Regions from separate parts of the Streptomyces sp. NBC_01352 genome, predicted to be linked through region 2. Evidence: riboswitches for the same ligand, from Rfam matches in the RefSeq annotation. Region 2 holds a riboswitch; each other region holds the start of a gene.

Region 1 (9,444 bases), 570 kb from region 2:
TACGACGGAGAAGGGCGCGGCCCGGGCTCGTGCGGTGGGACTGGCGGCGGACGTGGTGCCCCTCGGTGCCGAACTCGACTGGCGGCGGTTGCTGGAGCACCTGCACGACGTCCGTGGGGTCCGGCGCCTCATGGTCGAGGGCGGCGGACAGATCCACACCCAGCTGCTGCGGCAGGGGCTCGCCGACGAACTCCAGCTGGTGCTGGCCCCGCTGTTCGTGGGCGACCCGGACGCGCCCCGCCTGTTCGGCCCCGGCCCCTACCAGGGCGGACGCCTCCGGCTGGTCTCCACCCAGCCGGTCGGGGACGTCGTCCTGATGCGCTATGAGCCGACGGCACCGGGCAGCGGGCCGCACGCCTCCGCCGCCGACCACCACTGGCTCGCCCTCGCCTGCGAACTGGCGGCCCTGTGTCCGCCCTCGGACACGGCGTTCAGCGTGGGGGCGGTGGTGGTGGCGGCCGACGGTACGGAGCTGGCGCGCGGCCACTCACGGGAGGGCGACGACCCGGTCGTCCACGCGGAGGAGGCGGCCCTCGCGAAGATCACGCCGGGTGACCCCCGGCTGGCCTCCGCGACGGTGTACAGCAGCCTGGAACCGTGCGCCCGCCGCGCGTCCCGGCCGGCGCCGTGCGCGCGGCTGATCCTGGACGCGGGGGTGCGGCGGGTGGTGACGGCGTGGCGCGAGCCGGACACGTTCGTCGCGGGGGCGGACGGGAGCGGGGTGCTGGTGGCGGAGGGTGCGACGGTCGTCGTGCTCCCGGAGTACGAGGCGGTGGCGAAGGCGCCTAATCGGCATCTGCTGGGTTGACGAGTGCCTGCGGCGGCCTGTGCGGGTGGGGTGGGGGTGCGCGTAGCGCCTTGTGTTGTGTGGGGGTCGGGGACGTGTCGGGGGGTGTCCGTCCTCGGAACGGCGCGGAATCGGTTCCTCATCGAGGTGCCGGTGTTGACGCGCCAACCGCTGCGGGCGGACACCCCCCGACACGTCCCCTTGCCGCCGTGCGCGAGTGCGGACAATCCGGGCAGCCGGCGTCGATGCGACTTCCGTCCCGCGGATGGCGTACACTGAAGACACAACGACGCGGGGTGGAGCAGCTCGGTAGCTCGCTGGGCTCATAACCCAGAGGTCGCAGGTTCAAATCCTGTCCCCGCTACTGAAGGCCGAGGGCCGGAATCCAGAAATGGGTTCCGGCCCTCGGTGTATGTGTACGCCGGTCGGCCCTCACCGGTCGCCCCCCGCCACCGGTCCGGGAAACCTGGGTGCAGTGGTGACGGGACCGGACGTACGTGGGGGAGACGAGTGGTGCGGCCTGGTGACGCGGAGGAGGGGCGCCGCATCTCCAGCCTGCGGGTCGTTCTCCAGGTACTCCCCGTCCTGCTGATCGTCGGGGGAGTCTTCTACGACCTCCTCACCCCGCACGCCTTCACCGCGATCCCCTTCTTCACCGCCGCCCCGCTCGTGGCCGCGCCGGTCTACTCGCTGAGCGGCACCGTCGTGACAGGGGGCGTGGCCCTGATCGCCACGTACGCGGTCCATGCCCGGTACGGACTCGCCGCGGACGCCGACACGGTCACCGAGGTGGTCACCGTGGCCACGGTCGCCGTGCTGGCCGCCGTCATCAACCGTGTCGTACGCCGGGGCGAGGGGCGCCTCGCCTCCGCGCGCGGGATCGCCGAGGCCACCCAGCGCGCGGTGCTGCCCGAGCCCGCCGGACGGATCGGCGGGTTCGACATCGCGGCCCGCTACGAGGCGGCCCAGGCGGACGCCTTCATCGGGGGTGATCTGTATGCGGTGCAGGACAGTCCGTACGGCGTCCGGCTCGTCGTAGGTGATGTGCGGGGCAAGGGGATGGGGGCGGTGGCGGCGGTCTCCATCGTGATCGGGGCCTTCCGGGAGGCCGCCGAGCAGGAGGCGACGCTGGAGGCGGTCGCGCAGCGGCTGGAGCGGGCGCTGGCGCGCGAGGCCACGCGGCGGGGCGGGATCGAGGCCTTCGAGGGGTTCACGACGGCCGTGCTGGCCGAGCTTCCGTACGGGCGCGGCGTGGTGCGGATCGTCAACCGGGGGCATCCGCCACCGCTCCTGCTGCACGTCGACGGCACCGTGCGCTGCCTGCTCGCGCGGGAGGCCGCGCTGCCGCTCGGCATGGGAGACCTCGGCACCTGGCCCGACCGCGCCGACGAGACCGGTTTCCCGGCCGGGGCCACGCTGCTGCTGCACACCGACGGGCTGTCCGAGGCGCGGAACGCCCGCGGGGAGTTCTACGACCCCGAGGCGCGGCTCGCGGGGCGCACCTTCCGTGCCCCCGGTGAGCTTCTGCGCACCCTCGCCGAGGAGGTGCGCCGGCACACCGGAGGCGGCATGACGGACGACATGGCGCTGCTCGCCGTACGACGGCCCTGAGGGTCCGTTGTTACGAGGGGTGATCGGATGAGAGCCCTCCGCATAACAACTGACGCACCGTCAGCACTTGTGGGGTTGCTGAGGCTTGGCCAACTCGCCCGTTTTTCGCCGGTCATGGGTCGTAAGTCCTGCGCGGAAAGGTTAATGATCAAGAGGAACAGCTTGGAATCAGGGCCCCGCGTCTATTAACGTTCGATAACGCAGCGCGGTCGTCCCAGCCGTCACAAGAGTCGGCTCCGTGCGCACGCGCCGAATCCCGCAAGGGAACCGGGGAACCACCAATTGGGGTGAATCGCGCGGAAACCGCCGTGAAGTCACGGCCGGTATACGCGCGTAGGAGACCTTCCTGCTCCGAACCCGTCAGCTAACCCGGTAGGCGAGAAGGAAGGAAAGGAGCACGCCCACGTGGCGTCCAACCGGCCTGCCCCAGAAGCCCCGTTCGTGCCGAGCCAGCGCGACACCGAGACCTTCGGCTACGGCACCTACAGCACCGACGAGGGCCCCTGGACGGAGTGGAATCCCACCGAGGAGTCCCTCCCACCCGTACGTGGCCGGCATCGCGTCGCCAAGCAGCGCGGCGGACTCGCGCGCGGCGGACTCGCCCGCAGCTCCACCGTCCTCGGCGTCGGCGTCATAGCCGCTGTCGGCGCGGGCGGCATGGCCAGCGCGCAGACCGGCAAGCCGCCGGTGTCGATCTCCATGCCCGACCTGCCCAACGTGGGCTCCCTCATCTCCGACGACTCGGACGCCGCCGAGGACTCCACCACCGCGCTCAGCACCGTCAGCGTGGCCGCCGCGGACACCGAGGAGAGCACGGCCGACGCCGGCGAGGTGCTGCGCGCCCGGATCATGGCCCAGGCCGAGCAGCAGCAGGACCAGGTCGAGAGCAAGGCCGCGGCTGAAGCCGTCGCCGAGGCCGAGAAGGCCGCCGCCGACGCGGCCGCCAAGGCGGAGCAGGAGGCCGAGGCCAAGGCCGCCGCCGCGAAGAAGAAGGCGGAGGAGGAGGCCGCGCAGAAGGCCGAGGCCGCGCGCCTCGCCGAGCTGGCCAAGCAGTTCGCGCTGCCGACCTCCTCGTACACCGTCACCTCCACCTTCGGCCAGGCCGGCTCCCTTTGGTCCTCCGGCTACCACACCGGCCTCGACTTCGCCGCGCCCACGGGCACGCTGATCAAGGCCGTCCACACCGGGACGATCACGCAGGCCGGCTGGGACGGGTCGTACGGCTACAAGACCGTGCTCACCCTCGATGACGGCACCGAGATCTGGTACGCCCACCAGTCCTCGATCAGCGTCAGCGTCGGCCAGAAGGTCAACACCGGTGACGTGATCGGGCGCGTGGGTGCGACGGGGAACGTGACCGGGGCGCATCTGCACCTCGAGGTCCACACCGACGGTTCCGGCTCCGGGATCGACCCGATGGCGTGGCTGCGGAGCAAGGGCCTCAACCCCTGACCGTCGTGTTACCCGAGTCCCGGCGGTCCTGACGGCATCCCCCCGACGTCAGGGCTGCCGGTCAGGGATTTACGGGGTTTTTGCGTGTGACCATGGAATCGGGGGATCCTGGGCGGTCGTTGAGGTGAGGTATGACTTCACCTTCGCTTCGCAAGCTCGGTTCCTCGGACCTCGAGGTCTTCCCGCTGTCCCTCGGAGGCAACGTCTTCGGCTGGACCGCCGACGAGGCGGCCTCCTTCGCCGTCCTCGACGCGTACACCGCCGCGGGCGGCAACTTCATCGACACCGCCGACTCCTACTCGGCGTGGGTCGAGGGCCACCGGGGCGGCGAGTCCGAGACCGTCGTCGGCAAGTGGGCCAAGGCGCGCGGCAACCGCGCGGACGTGGTGATCGCGACCAAGGTGAGCCAGCACCCCGAGTACCAGGGCCTGACCGCCGCCAACATCAAGGCCGCCGCCGACGCCTCCCTTCGGCGCCTCGGCACCGACTACATCGACCTCTACTACACGCACTTCGACAAGCCGGATGTGCCGGTGGAGGAGATCATCGGCGCGCTCGACGAGCTCGTGAAGGCGGGCAAGGTGCGGTACATCGGCGCGTCCAACATCTCCCCGCAGCGGCTCGAGGCGTCCCTCGCCTTCTCCGACCGGGAGGGCCTGGCACGGTACGTCGCCCTCCAGCCCCACTACAACCTGGTCTCCCGCGACACGTACGAGGGCGACCTCCAGAACCTGGCCGAACGCTCCGGCCTCGCGGCCGTCCCGTACTACGCGCTCGCCTCCGGCTTCCTCACCGGCAAGTACCGCCCCGGCACGACCGTCGACAGCCCGCGGGCCGGCGGCGCGGCCAAGCACCTCGACACCGAGCGCGGCCGCAAGGTCCTCACCGCCCTGGACGAGATCGCCCGGTCCCACGACGCGCCGGTCGCCACGGTCGCCCTGGCGTGGCTCGCGGCCCGGCCGACGGTGGCGGCGCCGATCGCCTCCGCACGCACGGTCGAGCAGCTGCCGGCGCTGGTGGGGGTGGCGGAGCTGGCCCTGACGGAGGCGGAGGTCGCGCGGTTGACGGAGGCGTCGGCCTGATCTTTGGGCGCGCACGTCTCGGTGTCCGGCGGTGGCCTGCCGGTGTCCGGCGGTGCGCTTCCTGATTACGTCCGATACGGGTTGTACGAGTTGTAGGAGGGATACGGCACCGCCGGATACGCGGCAGGCCCCGCCGGATACCCGTACACCCCGTACACCGGCCACGGCGGCGCGGTCACCGCCACCGGCGGTGCCGTCGCCCGTGCCGCGTGGTCCAGCGCGGGGCGCGCCACCTCCCGGCGCCACCACAGCTCGGCCAGCAGCTCCCGTTCCCGTACGACGAAGTCGGCCTCGGCCCGCCCGCGGCGCCCCCGATGCCGTAGGAAGGCCAGCGAGGTCGCGTACGCCTCGTACTGCGCCACCGCCCGCGCCGCGGGCCGACCGAAGTGCCGACGGGCGTAGTCGCGGGCCAGTCGCCGTGCCCGCATCGAGCCGAGCGCGTACGGCTCGGTCGGCGACAGCCAGCCCGCCACCGCGTAAGCGGGCAGCTCTTCCCGTACGGTCTTCAGCTCACGCTGCCGGGTCCAGATGACGAGCCAGGTCAGCAGCCCGAAGGCGGGCACCATGAAGGCCGCGTAGACCGCGAAGAACCCGTACTCGCCGAACGTCGAGGAGCCGTTCCAGATCGCGTGCATGCCCATCGCGAGCAGCAGCCCGGACAGCGGCAGCAGGACGCGCCGCAGGTGGTGGCGTTCCGCCGAGAGCGCGGAGATGCCGAAGCCGATGCCGGTGAGGACGGTGAAGAGCGGGTGCGCGAACGGCGACATGATGATCCGCACGAAGAAGGTCGCCGCGGTGACGGAGGCGATCCCGGTGTCGCCGGTGAGCTGGTCGGTGCCGAAGGCGGTGCCGAGGTAGAGGATGTTCTCGGTGAAGGCGAAGCCGGTGGCGGTGACCCCGGCTATCACCACCCCGTCCACGATCCCGGTGAAGTCACGGCGCCGGAAGAGGAAGACGAGTAGAACGGCCGCGGCCTTGGCCGACTCCTCCACGACCGGCGCTATGACGGTCGCGCCGAGGGTGTCCGCGCTGGAGGGATCCGCCGTGGCCGTCGCTATCCATCTCGTCGCGAAACTGTTGGCGATGATCGCTATCAGCGCCGCCGCGCAGGCCCCCCAGGCGAAGGAGAACAGGAGGTTGCGCCAGGGGCCGGGCTCTACCCGGTCGAGCCAGCGGAAGGCGGTCATGAGGAGCGGCACGGGCAGGACGGCGAGTCCGAGCCCGACCAGGAAGCCCTCCGTGCCGGTCTGTTCGCGCACCAGGGCGAGGATGACGAGTCCGGAGAGTGCGAGCAGGGTGCTCAGCCCGCCGTAACGCACCCACTTCCTCTGCCACCAGTGCGCGTGCCGCAGTGCGCCGCCGGTCGGATCACCGGGGTGCGTCGGGTAGGGGGGAACGGTGGCCACGGCATTGACCCTAACGAGGCAGAGGCGCCGTCCGCAGGGGGAGAGGGGGGTTCAGGCGCCGGTGGGGGGCTGGTCCTTGTGCGCTACACGTTGCTCAGCAGGTTGCTCGGTGCGTTGTTCTGCGAGGTGCTCTACGCCGTGCTCTACGCGTCGGAAGAGCAGGTCGTTCACGACATGACCCTTCTCCAGTCCCTGGCCCTCGAAACGAGTCAGCGGCCGGAACTCGGGACGCGGCGCAAAACCGCCCCCGGGCTGTGTGTTCTCGAAGCCGGGGTGCGCCGTGAGCACCTCGAGCATCTGCTCCGCGTACGGCTCCCAGTCCGTCGCACAGTGCACGACCGCCCCCGGTCCGAGCCGGGTCGCGGCGAGGTCGAGGAACTCCGGCTGGATCAGCCGCCGCTTGTGGTGCCGCTTCTTGGGCCAGGGGTCGGGGAAGTACACGCGCAGACCGGCCAGGGAGTCCGGGGCGAGCATCTCCCGCATCAGGATGATGGCGTCGCCGTTGCCGACGCGGATGTTGGACAGGCCGTTCTGATCGGCGAGATTGAGCAGGTTGCCCTGTCCGGGGGTGTGTACGTCGACGGCGAGGATGTTGGTGGCCGGGTCGGCGGCCGCCATCCGGGCCGTGGCCTCGCCCATCCCGAACCCGATCTCGAGCACGACGGGATTGCCGTTCCCGAACAGCTCACCGAGATCGACGACGCGCTGCCCGTCGATGTCGAGCCCCCACTTGGACCACAACCGCTGCAACGCGTCCGCCTGCCCGGCCGTCACCCGACTCCGCCGGGGCTGAAAACTCCGAATCCGCCGCTCGAAGTGCGACCCCGCGGGATCAGCACGGGGCCCATCGGGAAACCGAGGCTCCCCCTTGGCCCGAACATGCCGGGCGGAGGCCCCGGGCGGGTGCGGGACCTGGCGGGTTTCGGGGACATCGAGTGACTCAGACACAGTGAGCCCAATTTTACGACCCCCGTGGCGCCACTCAGTCCGTCCGGCGTTTGAGGACGAGGCCGTTCAGGCCGACGGGGGTCCAGGGGGCGGAGCCCCCTGGCGGGGTCGAAGGGGCGGAGCCCCTGGGGATGGGAACGGGAAGGGGCGGCGGGGGCGAGAACAGCCCTGCGGCGAGCGCGGCGCCCCGCACCGTCACCCGGACGCCAGCGCCGCCAACGCCCGTCGAGCCACCTCCCGCCCCACCGGCAGCGAAGCCGTCGCCGCAGGCGAAGGTGCGTTCAGTACGTGCACGGCCCGCGCCCCCTCCCGGATGAGGAAGTCGTCCACCAGAGAGCCGTCCCGAAGCACCGCCTGCGCCCGCACCCCCGCCGCCGCACGCACCAGGTCCCCTTCCTCGACCGCCGGCACCAACCGACGCACCGCCTCCACGAACGCCCCCTTGGACACCGACCGCCGCAGCTCCCCCGCCCCGTACCGCCAGTGCCGCCGAGCCATCCGCCAGGCCCCCGGCCACCCCAGCGTCCCCGCCACCTCCCGAGGCCGGACCACGCCCCACCCGTACCCCTCGCGGGCCAGCGCCGGCACCGCGTTGGGCCCGATGTGCACACCGCCGTCGATTCCGCGCGTGAGATGCACCCCGAGGAACGGAAACGCCGGATCCGGCACCGGATAGACCAGTCCCCGCACCAGCGCAGGCCGTGCCAGCGAGTAGTACTCGCCCCGGAACGGCACGATCCGCATCCCCGGCTCGTCCCCCGTCATCCGGGCGATCTCGTCGCAGTACAGCCCGGCGCAGTTCACCAGCACCCGCCCCCGCACGACGTCCCCGCCCGCCGTCCGTACGGCCACCCCGAGCTCCGGCCGCCGATGCACCCGTACGACCCGCGCGCCGTACCGGATCTCCGCTCCCGACGCCTCGCCCAGCCGCCGCGCGACCTCGGCGAAGTCGCACACGCCCGTCGTCCCGACGTGTATCGCGGCGAGTCCGCGCACCTCCGGTTCGTACTCCCCGATCTGGGCGGCGCCCAGCTCCCGTACCGAGATCCCGTTCTCCCGGCCGCGCTGCACGAGCGCGTGCAGCCGCGGCAGCTCGGCCCGGTCGGTCGCGACGATCAGCTTTCCGGTGACGGCGTGCGGAATGTCATACTCCGCGCAGAACTTGATCATCTCGGCGGCGCCCCGGACGGCGTACCGCGCCTTGAGGGAGCCGGGCCGGTAGTAGATCCCGCTGTGGATCACCCCGCTGTTGCGCCCGGTCTGGTGCCGGGCGGGACCGGCCTCCTTCTCCAGCACCGTCACCCGCGTGCCCGGCGCGGCGCGCGTGATCGCATACGCCGTGGACAGGCCGACGATCCCGCCGCCGACCACCAGCACGTCACAGTCGTACGCGAGCTCCCGCACCTGCCGCGTCACCTGCACCACCTCCCGGCTTCGATAGTGCACTGCGCCACTGACAATGCGCTCAAACCCGGGAGGCGCACGGAGTGTCCCTGGCTCAGGCGGGCGCCATCAGCAGCGGCCGTGCCCGCTCCCGCAGCTCGACCACCCGCGGTTCGTCGCCGTACGGCTCCAGCCGGTGCAGGAGGTCCTTCACGTACTCGGTGGTACGCGCCGAGGAAATGCGCCCGGCGACCTCCACCGCCCGTACGCCCTGCTCGCATGCCGCGTCGAGGTTGCCGGACTCGAGTTCGGCGACCGCCGAGACGACGAGGCGCAGCCCGTGCGAGCGTACGAACTCCTCCGTCGGCTTCGACAGGGCCTGCTCGGTGAAGCGGCGGACCTGGCGCGGTGCCTTCAGATCGCGGTAGCACTCGGCGGCGTCCGCGGCGAACCGGTCGTACGAGTAGAAGCCGAGCCAGGACGGGTCGTTGTCGCCCTCGCGGGACCGCTCCAGCCAGCCCTCCGCCGCCTTCAGGGCCGCGCCGGCCGCCTGGGCGTCACCCGCGCGCGCGTGGGCACGTGCCTCGACGAGCCGGAAGAAGCTCATGGTGCGGGCGGTGGCCAGGCCCCGGTTGCGCTCCAGGGCGGCCTGCGCGAGGTCGACGCCCTCGTCGCCGAAGCCGCGGTAGGTGGCCTGGAGGGACATGGAGGCCAGGACGTAGCCCCCGAGGGGGACGTCGGCTGCCGCACGGGCCAGCCGCAGCGCCTGGATGTA
Region 2 (9,444 bases):
GGTGGTGTGTGCTATCCTCCGCCGCTCGCGTGATCCACGTCATGGCGCGGAGTGGGAACCAGCGTGTACGGCAGGCCGTTGTCAATGCCGCGTGAGCTGCCTCTCTGGCCCCGAAACCCCTCCGTCGGGCCCTCGCGAGAGACCCTTCCGGAGCCTCCGTGAAACGTCCTCGCACGCCTCTTTTGAACACGTTCACGCGGGTGTTGAACCCCCGGAGGGGTCAACGGGGACGCCTTCGTCCTCCGACAGGGCCGAATTCCTTGTGAAGAACTTCACGAACTTTCCCCGGGGAGTGTCACCGAGGGGCCCACCAGGGCCCCTCGGGTGTGCTCAAACGGGCATCCTGCCTGCTCAGCAGAGTGCTACGCGAGCTCTTCGGCCACGCTCCAGGCGATGCCGTCGAGGATGTCGTGCTCGCTGACGACGACCTCCGCCGCGCCGATCCGCTCCATGATCGAGAGCAGGATCAGGGCGCCCGCGGCGATGACGTCGACGCGGCCCGGGTGCATGGAGGGGACGGCCGCGCGTTCGGCGTGGGTGGAGTGCAGGAGCCACTCGGTGATCTCGCGGACGCGGTCGTGGGTGACGCGGGAGTGGTGGATGGCCGTGGAGTCGTACTCGGGGAGGTCCTGGGCGATCGCCGAGACCGTCGTCACCGAGCCGGCCAGGCCCACCAGCGTGTGCGCCTCGCGCAGCGGGACCGTCTGCTCGGCGAGGTCGAGGGCCGCCTCGATGTCGGCCCGCATCGCCGCGATCTGCTCCGCGGACGGCGGGTCGCTCACCACCCCGTCCTTCACCAGGTGCCGCTCGGTCATCCGGACACAGCCCACGTCGACCGAGCGCGCCGCGCGCACGTGGTCGTCGCCGACGACGAACTCGGTCGAGCCGCCGCCGATGTCCACCACCAGGTAGGGCTTGGCGAGGTCGCCGCGGCCGGTCAGTTCCTTGGTGGCGCCGGTGAAGGAGAACTCCGCCTCGTGGTCGCCGGTGATGACCTCCGGCTCGACACCGAGGATGTCCAGCACCCCTCGTACGAACTCGTCCCGGTTCTCCGCGTCCCGGGAGGCGGAGGTGGCGACGAAGCGCAGGCGCTCCGCGCCGTGCTCCTTGATGATCGCCGCGTACTCGCGGCAGGCGGCGAAGGTCCGCTCCAGGGCCTCGGGGGCGAGCCGCCCGGTGCTGTCGACGCCCTGGCCGAGGCGGACGATCGTCATACGGCGGTCGAGGTCGACCAGTTCGGCGGTCGCCCCCGCGCCGGAGGCGCTATTGGATGCAGTGGTGTCGGCGACGAGGAGCCGGATGGAGTTCGTACCGCAGTCGACGGCGGCGACCCGGGTCACTTGGCGTCCTCCTGAACGGACTGAGCATGCTGAGCGGGCTCCGTGGATGTCTCCTGGAGTCGCGTCACACACGTCCCCTTCCGCCACCACTCCGGCAGCATCTCCAGCGCCTCGTCGCCCAGCGGGTTGACCCCGGGGCCGGCCGCCAGGGAGTGGGCGACCAGGACGTGCAGGCACTTCACCCGGTCCGGCATGCCGCCCGCGCTGGGGAAGCCCGTCAGCTCCTCGATCTCGTCGCGGCGCCGGATGTAGTCCTCGTGCGCGGCACGGTAGGCGGCGGCGAGTTCCGGGTCGGTCGCCAGCCGCTCGGTCATCTCCTTCATGACGCCGTTCGCCTCGAGGGTGCCGATGGCGGAGTTCGCCTTGGGGCACGTCAGGTAGTACAGCGTCGGGAAGGGCGTGCCGTCGGGGAGGCGGGGGGCCGTCTCGACCACGTCCGGCTCGCCGCACGGGCAGCGGTGCGCGATCGCGCGCAGACCGCGCGGCGGACGCCCGAGCTGCTGCTTGAAGGCCTCGACGTCCGCGTCGGTGGGCTCGGTGCGCGGAGTAGGGGGCGGGGGCGTTTGCATGCCTGTCTTTCTATCGCTCAGTTCACTGGCAGTTCACTGCTTGGAGGCGTCGGATCAGCTGTCGGAGGCGTCGGACTTGTCGACGCCGTCCCAGACGTTCGCGTACCAGGGGCGGTCGGCCGCCCCGAGGTCGGCGCGCGACTGCCTGGCCGCGTCCGGGTCGATGACGATGTAACCAGTCTCCCCCGGCATCACATAGTGCAGCCGCTGCCGGATCTGCTGCTCCGCGTACGCGTCGTCCTGCCAGCGCGCCTTGAGGTCGCGCAGCTGCTCGACCCGCTGCCGGGCCTGCTCCTGCTGCTGCTCGAGATCGGCGATCTCGGCGCGCTGGGAGACGTACTGCCTTATGGGATAGGCCAGGGCCACGATCAGCGTGCACAGGACCAGGGCGAGGAGCGCGGCCCGTCCGGTGAGCCGGGAGCGGCGGGCCTGCCGCTTGGTCTGGGAACGGTACACACGGGCCGCGGTCTGCTCGCCGAGCAGCTTGATCCTGGTCGCGGTGGAGAAACGGTCCCGGTCCTTCACGGCCATGTTTCCCCGCCTCCCGTCTCACACGTGCGTACGTCCCCGCACACGGTACGGGACCGGTACGGGGACGTACGTACGACTGGCTGAGGCTTAGCCCTGCTTGGCTCAGCCCTTGAAGCGGGGGAACGCGCTGCGGCCGGCGTACACCGCGGCGTCGTCGAGGATCTCCTCGATGCGCAGCAGCTGGTTGTACTTGGCGACGCGGTCCGAGCGGGCCGGGGCGCCGGTCTTGATCTGGCCGCAGTTCACCGCGACGGCGAGGTCGGCGATGGTGACGTCCTCGGTCTCGCCGGAGCGGTGGGACATCATGCACTTGAAGCCGTTGCGCTGGGCCATCTCGACGGCGTCCAGGGTCTCGGTCAGCGAGCCGATCTGGTTCACCTTGACGAGCAGGGCGTTCGCGGAGCCCTCCTCGATGCCGCGGGCCAGGCGCTCGGGGTTGGTGACGAAGAGGTCGTCGCCGACGATCTGGACCTTGTCGCCGAGCTTGTCGGTGATGACCTTCCAGCCGGCCCAGTCGTCCTCGTACAGCGGGTCCTCGATGGAGACCAGCGGGTACGAGGCCACGAGCTCCTCGTAGTACTCGGTCATCTCGGCGGCCGAGCGGGACTTGCCCTCGAACTCGTACTTGCCGTCCTTGTAGAACTCGGACGCGGCGACGTCGAGCGCGAGCGCGATCTGCTCACCGGGGACGTAGCCGGCCTGCTTGATGGCCTCGAGGATGAGGTCGAGCGCGGCGCGGTTCGACTCCAGGTTCGGGGCGAAGCCGCCCTCGTCGCCCAGGCCGGTGGACAGGCCCTTGGTCTTCAGCACCTTCTTGAGGGTGTGGTAGACCTCGGCGCCCCAGCGCAGCGCCTCGGAGAAGGACTCCGCGCCGATCGGGGCGATCATGAACTCCTGGATGTCCACGTTGGAGTCGGCGTGCGAGCCGCCGTTCAGGATGTTCATCATCGGAACGGGCAGCAGGTGCGCGTTCGGGCCGCCCAGGTAGCGGAAGAGCGGGAGGTCGCTGGCCTCGGAGGCGGCGTGGGCGACGGCGAGCGAGACGCCGAGGATGGCGTTGGCGCCGAGGGAGCCCTTGTTGTCGGTGGCGTCCAGGTCGAACATCGCCTGGTCGATCAGGCGCTGCTCGGTGGCGTCGTAGCCGACGAGCTCCGGGCCGATCTGCTCGATCACGGCGAGGACGGCCTTCTCGACGCCCTTGCCCAGGTAGCGGTTGGGGTCACCGTCGCGGAGCTCGATGGCCTCGAAGGCGCCCGTGGAGGCGCCGGAGGGGACGGCGGCACGACCCGTGCTGCCGTCGTCGAGGCCGACCTCGACCTCGACCGTGGGGTTGCCTCGGGAGTCCAGGATTTCCCGGGCTACGACGACGTCGATGGACGGCACGAGCATCTCCTTCTTCAATGTGACGCGGTTCGGCAGGACCGCGGTGGGTTCTGCGAGACGAGCCTAACCGGCTCCGGGCGATCGGCCAGCCGGTCGACCACCGGATGGACAGAACCGAGAGTAAATTGTTTCCGAACGGAACAAAGAGTGGCGTGCAACTCGCGGGGAAATCGCACAGGACCGGCATGAAAAAGCCCCGCCCCGGTGCGTACGGGGGAAGACGCACCGGAGCGGGGAGCCCGTGGGGACGGGGGGGTGGCCCTCACGAGGCCTCCACTATGGAGTCCACGGATAAGAGGGCGCTGTGGTTCAGCTGAGAGCCGCGTAGTACTTCAGGCGCGACTCTTGCCTTCAGTCGCGGCTCTTGCCTTCGGGCGCAGCCCTCACTTCAGGTGCAGCCCTCACTTCAGGTGCAGCCCTTACTTCAGGTGCAGCTGCTGGCCCGGGTAGATGAGGTCGGCGTCGGTGACGATGTCCTTGTTCAGCTCGAACAGCTTGTCCCAGCCGCCCTTGACGTCGTGCTCCTCGGCTATGGAGCTGAGGGTGTCGCCGGAGACGACCTTGTACTCGCCGTCGCCCTTCTTGACCTTCTTGCCGGTCGGGGTGGTGACGGTCTTCTTCGCGGCCGGGCGGTCCGCGGAACGGGAGGCCGGCTGCTCGGTCGAACGGCTGCTCTCCGAGGAGCTGCTGTCCGAGCTGCCGGAGCCGCTGGACGTGTTCGACGAGGTGTCGGCGCTGCCGTTGTAGGCGGAGTTCGACAGGTTCACACCGCAGTTCGGCCAAGCGCCCTTGCCCTGACCCGCGAGGACCTTCTCGGCGACGGCTATCTGCTGCGCCTTGGAGGCCTGGTTGGCCTGCGCGGCGTACTGCGTGCCGCCGTACGCGGCCCAGGTGGAGGCCGAGAACTGCAGACCGCCGTAGTAGCCGTTGCCGGTGTTGATGGACCAGTTGCCGCCGGACTCGCACTGGGCCACGGCGTCCCACTCGGAGGCGGTGGCGGCGGAGGCACTGCCGGCGGCCATCAGCGGGGCGGCGACGGCGGCACCGGTGACACCGGCGATGGCGATGGCACGGGTGGCCTTGGACGGACGGCGGTGCTTGCCCTTGGCGGAAAACAGCATGGTGGATCCCCTCACCGACGCCTGCGAGGTGAGCTGTCGGGTTCGGGCCGGTTGAGTTGCCCGGCCGTGCCTCGCGCTGTTTCGTGCGCGGCACGGCTTAACCCCAAGCCGGTCCCAGCTCAACTGCTGGTCCCGGCACTTACCTTGGGTCCCCCGCTCCTGCCTACGGCGCTTTACGCGACGACTGTTCCCGGGCGCCACTGGCAGGATTCGGCGTTGCGGCGGCCGGGGCTCGTGTTGGCGAGCGGTCCCGACGGTAGACACGCGATCCGCGGAATTTCAAAGACGATCAAGGCTTCTGAGACTCATCCCACACTTCGCCAAATCGGACATTCGGTGGCGAAGTGTGACGCGAACTCCCGCTAGTTTTCGCCCGATTCGATACCTACGGTGAGGGTCTGACCGGGCACGATGACGCTCGCGTCGGCGCCGATCGCCTGCTTGTTCTCCGCGTAGAGCTCACGCCACCCGCCTTGGAGGCCAAGGGAGTCGGCAATGGAGGCGAGAGTGTCCCCGGGGCGGACGGTGTACGAGTCCGCGCGGGCGGCGTGACGGCCGGCAGAGGCGCCCGCGTCGGCGGCGGCGGTACCCGCGTCCGTGTCCGTGGCCGCGGCCGTCTCGTCGGCGCTGTCGCCTCGATGCTTGCCCGCACCGAGGGAGCCGGTGTCGACGAGGGCCGAAGAGCCGCCCTCTTGCCAGAAGTTGTCCGAGTCGTCCGGATTCGTCACGCCGGTGGAGTCACTGCCGGAGTCGCCGCCGGAGCCCTGCGAGGCGCCGGGGGTTGCAGCAGAATCGGACGATGTGTCGGACTTTGCCGAGTTGTCGGCTTCGCCGGAAGAATCCGACCGGGCGTCAGAATCGGACGGCGTGGGCGACACGGACGACGAAGGCGCGTCCGAAGCCGCATCGCCGGACGAGTCCGCCGACGACCCGGAGGAGTCGGACAAGCCGGACGAGTCAGATGAGCCGGACGAATCCTTCGCGCCCGACGTCGCGTCGTCCGCCACACCCGTGTCGACGCCGGGCGCCGCGGTGTCCTTGCTGAGGCCGTTGAGCAGGCCGCAGGTGGACCAGTAGCCGACGCCCTGGTCCGCGAGGATCTTCTCCGCGACGGCTATCTGCTGGGAGCGGCTGGCCTGGTCGGCGCGCGAGGCGTAGTCGAGGCCGCCGTACTGCTCCCAGTCGTCCTGGGCGATGTGGAGCCCGCCGTAGTACCCGTCGCCGGCGTTCTCGCTCCAGGAGCCGTCCGTCTCGCAGTTCGCCACCTGGTCCCACGTGGTGCCGGTCGCCGCGCTCGCGCCGGTGGCGCCGAGGAGCGGGATCGCGATGGCGGAGCCGGTCACTCCGGCCGCCACAAGGATGGCCGGAGCCTGGCGGGGGCGACGATGACGGCCGTTCCCGGAGAGCATGCGGAAACCTTTCGCGAGACAACGGTGACCAGCGTGGCGGGTGAGGCTCGGCGCCGCGCTGGCGTGAACGTATAGGCAGTCGATCACTTGTCACAAGTTAATGCCGCGCAGATCACGTGAAGATCACAGACTTGAGGGCGCGTCACCTTTACGCAGGTGAGCGAGTCAGCCACGCGGCGTGAACTCGACGGGCAACGTCCGCAGCCCGCGCATGATGAGACCGCCCCGCCACCGCAAATCAGCTGAATCCATCGCGAGTTGCAGGTCCGGAAGACGGGTGAGAAGCGTCGCGAGCGCGGTCTGGCCCTCCAAGCGGGCGAGGGGGGCGCCGAGGCAGTAGTGGATGCCGTGGCCGTATCCGAGGTGCTGGTTGTCGCGGCGGGACAGGTCGAGCGTGTCCGGATCGGCGAACCGCTCAGGGTCCCGGTCCGCGGCGGCGAGGACGACGAGGACGGGGTCGCCGGTCGCGATGTCCTGTCCGCCGATGCTGACCGGCTCGGTCGCGAACCGCCAGGTGGCGAGCTCGACGGGGCCGTCGTAGCGGAGGAGTTCCTCCACACCGGTCTCGAGGAGCGCCGTGTCGTCGGCGGCGAGCGCCTTCTGGAGTCGGTCTCGCTGTTCGGGGTGGGTGAGGAGGGCGTAGGTGCCGTTGCCGATGAGATTGACGGTTGTCTCGAAGCCTGCGAACAGGAGGATGAAGGCCATGGCCGCGGCCTCGTTCTCGGTGAGGTGCTCACCGTGGTCGGAGGCCCGGATGAGACCGGAGATGAGGTCCTCGCCGGGGGCGCTCTCGGCCGTCAGGGCCTCGCGCTTGCGGTGGATGAGCTCGGCGAGATAGCCCCGCATCTTCTTCACCGACCGCGCCACTCCGCCGCGCGGCCCGCCGCCATGACGGATCATCATCCCCGCCCAGTCCCGGAAATCGTCCTGGTCCTCACGGGGAACCCCGAGCAGGTCGCAGATCGCGTAGATGGGGAGCGGGAAGGCGAAGTCGTGGATGAGGTCGGCGCTGCCCCTGTCGGCGAACTGGTCGATGAGGTGGTCGGTCAACTCCTGCACGCGGGGCGCGAATTCGGCGACGCGTCTCGGGGTGAACGCCTTGGAGACGAGTCGGCGCAGCCTCGTGTGGTCGGGCGGGTCGATGTTGAGCAGGTGCGTCATCAACTCGGCCTTGCGCTCGCCGGGGATGCCGGTCTTGCCCTTGGCGTGCGCGGGCTCGTCGTGGTGCGCGGGGTTCTTGGAGAGCCGCTGGTCGGCGAGAGCCTGTTTGGCGTCCGTGTAGCGGGTGACCAGCCATGCCTCCACGCCGCTGGGGAGTCGGGTCTTGTGGGCGGGGGCGTTTTCCCGGAGCCAGGCGTAGGCGGGGTAGGGGTCCGTCGCGAACTCCCAGGTGAAGAGTTCGGGGGCAGGGCTCGTGGGGGTGGGCTGGTCGGTCACTCCTTGACGGTAGCTGGGTTCTTGGCGGGGACGTTCCTGGCGGCGGACTGACCCCGAAATGTCCATGCCGACAGCTGTGCGGTACGCCTCTTTCTGCTGCCTCTGCCTCTCTACTCCTCTCGCTCCCCCTCCCCTTGCGTCTCCGGCTGCGTCTCCGTCCGCCTGATCGCGTCCCGGTACGTCCGCGCCGCCGCTCGTAGGGCCGCCTCCGGATCCACGCCCTCCGCCTCGGCCCGTACCGCCAGTGCGAGCAGGTCGTAGCCGACGCCCTCGGCCGCCGGCAACGGCACGTCCAGGCCCGCCGTCCGCACTCTCGACGCCAGCTTCGCCGCCAGGGCGAGGCCCGGCTGGCCGAGGGGGACGCCGTCCGTCACCGACTCGCGCTGCTTCTCTATCGCCTTCGTGCGCAGCCAGTGCTCCTTGACCTCCTCGGGGGTCGTGGCGGTCTCGTCCCCGAAGACGTGCGGGTGGCGGTGGATGAGCTTGGTGACGATGCCGCCGGCGACGTCGTCGATGGAGAAGGGGGCCTCGGAGTCCTCCTCGGCGATGCGGGCGTGGAAGACCACCTGGAGCAGGACGTCGCCCAGCTCCTCGCGGAGTTCGTCTCGGTCGCCCTCCTCGATGGCCTCGACGAGCTCGTACGCCTCCTCGATGCCGTACTTCGCCAGGCCCTTGTGGGTCTGCTGGGACGACCACGGGCACTCGGCGCGGATGCGGTCCATGACCTGGACGAGGTCCAGGAGGCGGGCGCCCGGCAGGTCGTAGGAGGCGGGGAGCAGCTCCAGGTCGGGCATGTGGACGCGGCCGGAGCCCGCGAGGCGTGCCAGGCCGTCTGTGAGGGCCGGCTCGCCCTCGCCGGTGGCGACCACGACGACCGTCCGTCCGCCGGCGCACGCGTCGATCAGTTCCTCGGCGGTCGGGGACGCCTCGTCGACCGTTATGCCCGCCTCGCGCAGATACGGCAGCTGCGGGTGGGCGCCGTCCGCGCACAGCACTCGGTCGGCGGCGTGCAGTGCCTGCCAGGCGGGCCAGGACAACAGGCCGGGGGCGACGCGGTGGCTGGTGGTGAGGAGGACGATGCGGCCGGTGGCGGGCTCGGGAGCGGTGGCGGCTTCGGGGCTGGTTGCGTTCACGATTCGAAGCTAACGCACGCCGCCGACGAGGCGATCAAGTTGTCCACAGGGCGGGGGGCTCGATGTGATCGTATGAACAACCCCGCGGTGCGGTCAGGCCGTCTGCTGCGTCTCCGTCGTCGTGACCTCCCGCACCCACGGCGTCTTCGTGTCGACGCGGCTGCTCTTGTCCACGTCCCAGGTGCCGTAGCGCGGGTTGAGGTCGACGTTCAGCTTCTTGGAGGCCTCGGCCAGGGCGTTCCAGAAGGCGGGGTCGCCGGTGTTGGTACCGAGGCTGGTGGCGAGCTTCTGGGCCTCCAGCTGGAGGCGGAGGTTCTCGTCCAGGCGCTCGGGGGCGATGCCGTACTGCTGCAGCCAGGCGGCCTCCAGGGCCTTGGAGCCGCCGGTCTGCTCCTCCAGGCCGCTGCGCATCTGCTGGATCTCCTTGCGGCTGACGCTCACGCCCGCGTCCTGGGCGGCGCGCTGCAGCACCCGCTCCAGGACCATGTTGTGCAGGGTGTCGCGGGAGAGCGTCCCGGTCT
Region 3 (9,444 bases), 3.1 Mb from region 2:
GGCAGCAGAAATAATCCCCCACGAATTATCCCCTCTTTGTATACGGTGCCTGTGTTAATGCCGCAGACCCGTCATGTTTACGGGAGGTTGCGAGTTCCTCACACGATCCGTCCGCTCCCCGCCGCCGGTGAATCGCAGCCGGTGCGCCGCCGTCGCGCGCTCCGTGTGCAGCGCCGTGAGCGCCCGCGCGCGTTCGCTGTCGCCGCGCGCCACCGCGTCCACGATCGCGCCGTGCTCCGCCCACGACTCCACCGGGTTGGCCGGCGCCTCCACCGTGTACATCCAGGCGATCTTGTGGCGCAGCTGGGTCAGCATCGAGGTCATCGCGGCACTGCCGGAGGCCTGCGCGAGCGTCTCGTGGAACCAGCCCCCCAGGGAGCGCAGGTCTTCGCTGTTGCCCCGCCTGGCCCGCTCCTGGCCCAGCCGGACCAGGCCGCGCAGCACCTTGAGATGGGCCTCGGTGCGCCGCTGGGCGGCCCGGGAGGCGCCGAGCGGCTCCAGGAGCATGCGCATCTCCAGCAGGTCGGCACCCTCCTGCTCGGTGGGTTCCGCGACGCACGCACCGGCGTGCCGCCGGGTCACGACGAAGCCCTCCGCCTCCAGCGTGCGCAGGGCCTCGCGGACGGGGACGCGCGAGACGCCGTAGCGGCGCGCGAGCAGTTCCTCGGTGAGCCGGCTGCCGCGCTCGTAGACACCCGCGACGATGTCGTCCCGGATCGCCGTGCATACCGAGTGCGCCGGAATACGCATGACCGACCTCCGCTTTAATCCCCGTGAAACGTCGACGATTGACGTGTGTTCAGTGACTCTATTGCAATCAGCGGGAATTTCCGATGGCGGACCGGAATCCATGGATATTTTTTGGACAGACGGCCGTCTGAAACGCCGAAAGCCCCGGCTCGGGGAGCCGGGGCTTCGGGACGGGAGCCGTCTGTCGTCAGACGGTGCCGGAACGCGCGCGTGGGACGTTCGCGGGCGCGAGCGTCAGACGTTCACACCGTGCGAGCGGAGGTAGGCGACGGGGTTGATGTCCGAGCCGTACTCCGCGGTCGTGCGGGCCTCGAAGTGCAGGTGCGCCCCGGTGACGTTGCCCGTGGCGCCGGAGCGGCCTATCTGCTCCCCCGGGGTGACCGTCTGGCCGACGGAGACACCGATGGACGACAGGTGGCCGTACTGGGTGTACGTGCCGTCGTTCATCTTGATCACGATGTTGTTGCCGTACGACCCGCCCCAGCCGGCCTCGACGACCGTGCCGGAGCCGACCGCCTGGACGGAGGTGCCGCTGGCGGCGTGGAAGTCGACGCCGGTGTGGCTGCCGGAGGACCACACGGCGCCGCCGGTCTTGTAGCCGGTCGAGACGTACGAGCCGGAGATCGGTGCGACGTAGGAGTTGAGGAGCTTGCGCTCGGCCTCGCGGGCGGCGCGCTCCTTGATCTCGCGCGCCTCCTTGGCCTGGGCGGCCGCCTTCTTGCGCGCGGCCTCCTCGGCGGCCTTCCGCTGGGCCTCGGCCTCCTCGGCGGCCTGCTTCTGGGCGGCGGCCTGGGCGTCTATCTGGTCGGCGATCGAGTCGCCGGTGGAGATGACGGGGATGAAACCGGTCTGCTCGACTGCGGATTCGGCGGCAAGCGCCGGGGCGGCCAGGGTGCCGACGACACCGGTGGTGGTGAGGGCCGCGACACCCGCCGCACGGGCGGTGGTGCGCTTCATCCGGCTGGGACGACGATGCTTCCCGGTGGCGCAGGTGAACGCCATGTAGTGGCTGATCCTTTCCTTCCTTCTCGCCTACCGGGTTAGCTGACGGGTTCGGAGCAGGAAGGTCTCCTACGGGCCCCCTCGCGATGCGCGCGGGCGTCCGATTCACCCCAGGGACTTGTGGTGTGGGTCCCCGGCTCCCCTGGCTCGCGCCATGTGGGGACTCGGCGATGGCTGCCCGGTGCCGCGGATGCGGCGCGGTGCCTGACGGACAGCCCGCATGACGCTAAACGCGCCAAGTTTCAAACCCCAAACGGATCACGGCTTTTGTAGCGCATGCCACAGGGCAGACAGGCAACCTCTCCCTCAATTCGGACATAGGGGGGCCCTGGTGACTCTTGGGTCACCAGGGCCCCTGGACGCGCGTTGGCCCGCTTCGCCACGCGCGCGTGCGCCTACTCCGCCGAAACGACGGTGACTTCGCCGATCCCGAGAGCCTCCACGGGCTCCTTGATCTGCGCCGCGTCCCCGACGAGGACGGTCACCAGACGGTCGACCGGGAAGGCGCTCACGACCGCCGCGGTGGCCTCGACGGTGCCCGTCGCCGCGAGTTGCTGATAGAGCGTCGCCTGGAAGTCGTCCGGCAGGTGCTGCTCGACCTGGTCGGCCAGCGTGCTCGCCACGGCCGCCGCCGTCTCGTACTTCAGCGGCGCCACTCCGACGAGGTTCTGCACGGCGACGTCACGCTCGGCGTCGGTGAGCCCTCCGGAGGCGAGGGTGCGCAGCACCGTCCACAGGTCGTCCAGGGCGGGGCCGGTGTTCGGGGTGTCGACGGAGCCGCTGATCGCCAGCATCGCGGCACCCGTGCCGTCCGGAGCGGAGCGCATGACCTGACCGAACGCCCGCACACCGTAGGTGTAGCCCTTCTCCTCGCGCAGGACGCGGTCCAGGCGGGAGGTGAGGGTGCCGCCCAGGCAGTAGGTGCCGAGCACCTGGGCGGGCCACACGCGATCGTGCCGGTCGGGACCGATACGGCCGATCAGCAGCTGCGTCTGGACGGCGCCGGGGCGGTCCACGATGACGACCCGGCCGGTGTCGTCGGCGGTCACCGGCGGCACGGGACGGAGCTCGGCCGAGGAGCCCGTCCAGGAGCCGAGCGTGTCACCGAGCAGCGCGTCGAGGTCGATGCCGGTGAGGTCGCCGACGACCACGGCGGTGGCGGTGGCGGGGCGGACGTGCTTCTCGTAGAAGCCGCGCACGGCCGCGGAGTCGATCTTCTCGACCGTCTCCTCGGTGCCCTGGCGCGGGCGCGACATGCGCGAGGTGGCCGGGAACAGCTCCTTGGAGAGCTCCTTGGCGGCACGCCGGGACGGGTTGGCCAGCTCGTGCGGGATCTCGTCCAGGCGGTTGCGGACCAGACGTTCGATCTCGCTGTCCGCGAACGCGGGCGCCCTGAGGGCATCGGCGAGCAGGCCGAGCGCCTTGGCCAGGCGGGAGACGGGGACCTCGAGGGAGAGCCGGACGCCGGGGTGGTCGGCGTGCGAGTCGAGGGTGGCGCCGCAGCGCTCCAGCTCGGCGGCGAACTCCTCGGCGGAGTGCTTGTCGGTGCCCTCGGAGAAGGCCCGCGCCATGATCGTGGCGACGCCGTCCAGACCGGCCGGTTCGGCCTCCAGGGGCGCGTCCAGGAGCACCTCCACGGCGACGACCTGCTGGCCGGGGCGGTGGCAGCGCAGGACCGTCAGGCCGTTGTCGAGCGTGCCGCGCTCGGGCGCCGGGAAGGCCCAGGGCCTGGCCTCGCCGGCCTGGGGCTGGGGGTGGAATTCCATCGTGGCGAGCTCGGTCACCGGGCCGCCTCCTCGTTCTTGTCGCCGGCTTCGACCGTGGCCTCGGCCTCGGGGTCTTCAGGGGGATCCGCGTCCTCGGCAGGTTCTCCGGAGATCGGCTCGTAGACGAGCACCGCGCGGTTGTCGGGGCGCAGGCGGGCCTTGGCGATCTGCTGTACCTCCTCGGCCGTCACGTCGAGGACGCGCTGTACGGCGGTCAGGGCGAGCTGCGGGTCGCCGAACAGGACGGCGTACCGGCACAGTTCGTCGGCTCGGCCCGCGACCGTGCCGAGCCGGTCCAGCCACTCGCGCTCCAACTGGGCCTGGGCGCGCTCCATCTCCTCGGCCGTGGGGCCCTCCTGGGCGAACCGGGCGAGCTCCTCGTCGATGGCGGCCTCGATGACCGGCACCTCGACGTCGCCGGAGGTCTTCACGTCCAGCCAGCCCAGGGAGGGCGCCCCGGCCAGCCGCAGCAGACCGAAGCCGGCCGCCACCGCCGTACGGTCACGCCGTACGAGCCGGTTGTAGAGCCGGGACGACTCGCCGCCGCCGAGGACGGTGAGCGCCAGGTCGACCGCGTCGCACGCGCGCGTGCCGTCCTCCGGGAGCCGGTAGGCGGCCATCAACGCGCGCGCGGGGACCTCTTCCTCGACGATCTCGCGCAGCTGCTCACCGATGATCTCGGGCAGCGACCCGTCGCGGGGCGCGGGCTTGCCGTCGTGCGACGCGATGGATCCGAAGTACTTCTCGATCCAGGCGAGCGTCTGCTCCGGGTCGATGTCGCCGACGACCGACAGGACGGCGTTGCCCGGCGCGTAGTACGTGCGGAAGAACGCGCGCGCGTCCTCCAGGGTGGCCGCGTCCAGGTCGGCCATCGAGCCGATCGGGGTGTGGTGGTAGGGGTGGCCCTCCGGGTAGGCGAGGGCGGTGAGCTTCTCGAAGGCGGTGCCGTACGGGACGTTGTCGTAGCGCTGCCGGCGCTCGTTCTTGACGACGTCCCGCTGGTTCTCCATCGACTCGTCGTCGAGGGCGGCCAGCAGCGAGCCCATGCGGTCGGCCTCCAGCCAGAGGGCGAGTTCCAGCTGGTGGGTGGGCATGGTCTCGAAGTAGTTGGTGCGCTCGAAGCTGGTGGTTCCGTTGAGCGAGCCGCCGGCGCCCTGGACCAGCTCGAAGTGGCCGTTGCCCTTGACCTGGCCGGATCCCTGGAACATAAGGTGCTCGAAGAGGTGAGCCAGGCCGGTACGCCCCTTGACTTCGTGGCGCGAGCCGACGTCGTACCAGAGGCACACCGCCGCGACGGGGGTCAGATGGTCCTCGGAGAGCACCACGCGCAGGCCATTGGCCAGGCGGTGCTCGGTCGCTGTCAGTCCGCCGGAGCCTGCCTGGGCTGTGGCCGTGTGACCCATGGGCATGTACGTCCCTTCGATCGCGGTCGCGGTCGCTGAAAACCGCGGTTTTCCTGCCGGTCCTGCCACTGTATGCAGCGTGCGGGCGGTCGGCGAAGTTCCCGGACGACGTACGCCGTCAGCGAGATCGCGTAGCCTGCGGGCAACCGCGGTCAGGCGCCCGCCCGCATTCCGGGCCGGGCAGCCGACAGAGGGCCCTGGCCCGCACTGTCAGTGCCGCGGTCCACAATGGTCCGCGTCAGATCCCGTTCACGCTTCAGCACGAGTGAGCCGAAGGGACGCGGCGGTGTCGAGAGGTCGAGCGCGCTGAGGCCCGAAGGGCTGAGCACGATCGGGTTCCCGAGACCGACCTGAGCGTCCCGTAGGCGAACTACCAGAAACAGGAGGAGCCGGCAGCGATGGCCCGCCGCAGCACGAAGACCCCGCCGCCCGACGACTCGTACGAGGAGAAGATCCTCGACATCGACGTCGTCGACGAGATGCAGGGCTCCTTCCTCGAGTACGCGTACTCGGTCATCTACTCCCGCGCCCTGCCGGACGCCCGCGACGGCCTCAAGCCGGTGCACCGCCGCATCGTCTACCAGATGAACGAGATGGGCCTGCGCCCCGATCGCGGCTATGTGAAGTGCGCCCGGGTCGTCGGCGAGGTCATGGGCAAGCTGCACCCGCACGGCGACGCGTCGATCTACGACGCCCTGGTGCGCATGGCCCAGCCCTTCTCCATGCGCGTCCCGCTGGTCGACGGCCACGGCAACTTCGGCTCGCTGGGCAATGACGACCCGCCGGCCGCCATGCGGTACACCGAGTGCCGCCAGGCCGAGGCGACGAGCCTGATGACCGAGTCGATCGACGAGGACACGGTCGACTTCAACCCCAACTACGACGGCCAGGAGCAGGAGCCGGTGGCGCTGCCGGCCGCCTTCCCGAACCTCCTGGTCAACGGGGCCTCGGGCATCGCGGTCGGCATGGCCACGAACATGCCGCCGCACAACCTGGCCGAGGTCATCGCGGCCGCCCGTCACCTGATCCGCTACCCGAACGCGGACCTCGAAGCCCTGATGCGGCACGTCCCGGGCCCCGACCTGCCCACCGGCGGCCGGATCGTCGGCCTCTCCGGCATCCGGGACGCGTACGAGACGGGCCGCGGCACGTTCAAGATCCGCGCGACGGTGGCCGTTGACAACGTGACGGCGCGCCGCAAGGGCCTGATCGTCACCGAGCTGCCCTTCACGGTCGGTCCCGAGAAGGTCATCGCCAAGATCAAGGACCTGGTCGGCTCGAAGAAACTGCAGGGCATCGCGGACGTCAAGGACCTCACCGACCGGGCGCACGGCCTGCGCCTGGTCATCGAGATCAAGAACGGCTTCGTGCCGGAGGCCGTCCTGGAGCAGCTCTACAAGCTGACGCCCATGGAGGAGTCCTTCGGCGTCAACAACGTGGCGCTGGTGGACGGCCAGCCCCTCACGCTCGGCCTCAAGGAGCTCCTGGAGGTCTACCTCGACCACCGCTTCGAGGTCGTGCGCCGCCGCAGCGAGTTCCGCCGCACCAAGAAGCGGGACCGTCTGCACCTGGTCGAGGGCCTGCTCACCGCGCTGGTGGACATCGACGAGGTCATCCGCCTCATCCGCTCCAGCGACAACTCCGCGCAGGCCAAGCAGCGCCTGATCGAACGCTTCTCGCTGAGCGAGATCCAGACGCAGTACATCCTGGACACGCCGCTGCGCCGCCTCACCAGGTTCGACCGCATCGAGCTGGAGTCGGAGAAGGAGCGGCTGAACGCGGAGATCGCGGAGCTGACCCGGATCCTCGACTCGGACTCCGAGCTGCGCAAGCTGGTCTCCGCCGAACTCGCCGCGGTGGCGAAGAAGTTCGGCACCGAGCGGCGTACGGTCCTGCTGGAGTCGGCGGGCTCCCCGGCGGCCGCCGTGCCCCTCCAGGTGGCCGACGACCCGTGCCGCGTGCTCCTGTCCTCCACGGGCCTGCTGGCCCGTACGGCGAACGGCGAGCCGTTCCCGGAGGACGCCGAGGCCCGGCGCACCAAGCACGACGTGATCGTCTCGGCGGTGCCGGCCACCGCGCGCGGCGAGGTAGGCGTGGTCACGTCCTCCGGACGCCTGCTGCGGGTGAACGTCGTCGACCTGCCCCAGCTCCCGGACACCGCGGCCACGCCGAACCTCTCGGGCGGCGCCCCGGTGGCGGAGTTCGTCTCCCTGGAGGGGGACGAGACGGTGATCTGCCTGACCACGCTCGACGAGTCCTCACCCGGTCTGGCGATCGGCACCGCTCAGGGCATCGTCAAGCGCGTGGTGCCCGACTATCCGACCAACAAGGGCGAGCTGGAGGTCATCACCCTCAAGGAGGGCGACCGGATCGTCGGCGCGGTGGAGCTGCGCACCGGCGAGGAGGACCTGGTCTTCATCACGGACGACGCGCAACTGCTGCGCTACCAGGCCTCCCAGGTCCGCCCCCAGGGCCGCCCGGCCGGCGGCATGACAGGCATCAAGCTCACCGAGGGCGCGAAGGTGATCTCCTTCACGGCCGTCGATCCCGCCGCGGACGCGGTGGTGTTCACGGTCGCGGGCTCGCGCGGCACCCTGGACGACTCCGTCCAGACGACGGCCAAGCTGACCCCGTTCGACCAATATCCGCGCAAGGGCCGGGCCACCGGCGGCGTCCGCTGCCAGCGCTTCCTCAAGGGCGAGGACTGCCTGTCCCTGGCCTGGGCGGGCCCCGTCCCGGCGAAGGCGGCACAGAAGAACGGCACCCCGGCCGACCTCCCGGAGATGGACCCGCGCCGCGACGGCTCGGGTGTGTCGCTGCCGAAGACGGTGTCGGTGGTGGCCGGACCGGTCTAAGGCTCCTCCGGGGCCTCTTCCTCCGGCTCCTGTACGTAGCGCAGAACGCCCCACATGCCGTGCTCGTCGGCGTGTGGGGCGTCGCTCTTGCACGCCTGAAGCTCTTTGCCGAGGGCGGACGCGTCGATACCGGAGCCGATGAGCACCAGTTGGGTGAGGCGGGCCTCGGCGGGTGTCCAGGGCTCCGGATAGAAACGCAGGAACCGCCCGACGGCATGCACTGCATAACGGTTCCCGGAGTCGTTCGGCCCGAAGTCGACGTAGCCCTTGATCCGGTACAGCCCCTCGGGCCTGCTGTCGAGGAACTGCATCAACCGGCGCGGGTCGAGCGGCACTTCGGAGACGAAGGCCACACTGTCGTAGCCGCTGTGCAGGTGCTGGTCGTGGCCGTCCCCGCCCGCGTGGTCGTGCAGGTCGTCGAAGGACAGCTGCCCGATACGTTCCTCGCTGGGCCGGCAGTCGAAGAGGAACTCGGGGTCGACGCGGCCGTAGCGGGCGGGCACGACGGCGGCCCGGTCGACGAGGGACCGGACCAGATCGAGGACCCGCTCGCCGTCGGCGGCCCGGTCGAGCTTGTTGACGACGACGAGGTCGGCGAGGCCGAGGTGCCGGTCGATCTCGGGATGCCGTGCGCGGGTGGCGTCGAACTCGGCGGCGTCGACGACCTCGACCAGCCCGCCGTACACGATCCCCGGATGTTCACTGGCGAGCACCATGCGCACGAGTTCCTGGGGTTCGGCGAGTCCGCTGGCCTCGATCACGATGACGTCGATGCCGAGGGACGGCCGGGCCAGCCGCTCCAGGTACTCGTCCAGCTCACTGGCGTCCACGGCACAGCACAGACACCCGTTCCCGAGGGAGACCGTGGAGTCGCCTAGGGCGCCCGCGACGGCCATCGCGTCGATCTCGATGGACCCGAAGTCGTTGACGACGGCACCGATACGGCTGCCCCCGCTGCGGTGGAGGAGATGGTTGAGCAGCGTGGTCTTGCCGGAACCGAGGAATCCGGCGAGCACGACGACCGGGATCTGGTGCGAGCTCCGACTCAACGCGCTACCTCTCTCACGCCACCGCGTACGCCGGTCCGACCCCCTGCGCACGTCCAAGGATTGAATGCCCACCCAGGATACGAGCCGCAAGAATCGCCGCTGAGTGAACGATTGTTAGCAGTCCTTGCGGGGCAGACGTTGGGGAAGGCGCCGGATTGTGCGACCCTCGCTTCCCTCCGTGCGCCTCCTCTCCGCCTCCCCGCCGATCAGAGCCGCTCGGCATTCTGGGAGACGGCAAGCGCTGCCCACCGCTCGCCGGTCCCCTCCGTCGACCCGCACCCCGACGACCGGCGGACGGCCGCCTGATTCGGGGGTTGACATGGCCACACGGAAGCACACCGCGGGGAGGCTGGGCCCTGCCGCGCTCACTCTCCTGGCTGCCACCGCCACCATGACGGTGGCAGCGCGTCAATGGTGGTTGGAGAAGGCACGTCGGCACGATAGGAGGCTGGAACTCGAGGAGTTGGCGATCCGGCGCAAGGCTCTGGCCCATCAGCAGCGCATGCACTGGGAGTTGCTGGCGAGGGCGATCGACGATCCCTCTCTCGCCGCGGTGATCGACTCCTACGACAAGAGCATCCCGGCGGAGCGGCGCCGTCAGTTCTTCTACGCCAACGCC

Evidence for each region. A riboswitch is a leader RNA that binds a small molecule or an ion and turns the genes downstream of it on or off. The one in region 2 is predicted to bind cyclic di-AMP.
Region 1: another riboswitch for cyclic di-AMP. It lies ahead of OG252_RS27150 (M23 family metallopeptidase); the one in region 2 lies ahead of OG252_RS29855 (LysM peptidoglycan-binding domain-containing protein).
Region 3: another riboswitch for cyclic di-AMP. It lies ahead of OG252_RS15200 (M23 family metallopeptidase); the one in region 2 lies ahead of OG252_RS29855 (LysM peptidoglycan-binding domain-containing protein).

Annotation. Positions count from the first base shown of each region.
Region 1 is NZ_CP108354.1:5,819,622-5,829,065, forward strand. It holds gene OG252_RS27135 (dihydrofolate reductase family protein) at 1-808, shown strand, start outside; tRNA gene OG252_RS27140 (tRNA-Met) at 1,078-1,151, shown strand; gene OG252_RS27145 (PP2C family protein-serine/threonine phosphatase) at 1,301-2,398, shown strand; cyclic di-AMP (ydaO/yuaA leader) riboswitch at 2,636-2,792, shown strand; gene OG252_RS27150 (M23 family metallopeptidase) at 2,804-3,850, shown strand; gene OG252_RS27155 (aldo/keto reductase) at 3,982-4,932, shown strand; gene OG252_RS27160 (PrsW family intramembrane metalloprotease) at 4,998-6,338, opposite strand; gene trmB (tRNA (guanosine(46)-N7)-methyltransferase TrmB) at 6,390-7,286, opposite strand; gene lhgO (L-2-hydroxyglutarate oxidase) at 7,482-8,708, opposite strand; gene OG252_RS27175 (MFS transporter) at 8,785-9,444, opposite strand, start outside.
Region 2 is NZ_CP108354.1:6,391,770-6,401,213, reverse strand. It holds gene OG252_RS29875 (Ppx/GppA phosphatase family protein) at 363-1,340, opposite strand; gene OG252_RS29870 (DUF501 domain-containing protein) at 1,337-1,909, opposite strand; gene OG252_RS29865 (FtsB family cell division protein) at 1,964-2,440, opposite strand; gene eno (phosphopyruvate hydratase) at 2,543-3,829, opposite strand; gene OG252_RS29855 (LysM peptidoglycan-binding domain-containing protein) at 4,243-4,944, opposite strand; cyclic di-AMP (ydaO/yuaA leader) riboswitch at 4,948-5,125, opposite strand; gene OG252_RS29850 (LysM peptidoglycan-binding domain-containing protein) at 5,307-6,353, opposite strand; gene OG252_RS29845 (cytochrome P450 family protein) at 6,519-7,790, opposite strand; gene OG252_RS29840 (nucleoside triphosphate pyrophosphohydrolase) at 7,901-8,923, opposite strand; gene OG252_RS29835 (SurA N-terminal domain-containing protein) at 9,017-9,444, opposite strand, start outside.
Region 3 is NZ_CP108354.1:3,241,938-3,251,381, forward strand. It holds gene OG252_RS15195 (GntR family transcriptional regulator) at 55-750, opposite strand; gene OG252_RS15200 (M23 family metallopeptidase) at 985-1,752, opposite strand; cyclic di-AMP (ydaO/yuaA leader) riboswitch at 1,766-1,932, opposite strand; gene OG252_RS15205 (M16 family metallopeptidase) at 2,148-3,536, opposite strand; gene OG252_RS15210 (M16 family metallopeptidase) at 3,533-4,927, opposite strand; gene OG252_RS15215 (DNA gyrase/topoisomerase IV subunit A) at 5,320-7,776, shown strand; gene OG252_RS15220 (CobW family GTP-binding protein) at 7,773-8,825, opposite strand; gene OG252_RS15225 (DUF6082 family protein) at 9,145-9,444, shown strand, end outside.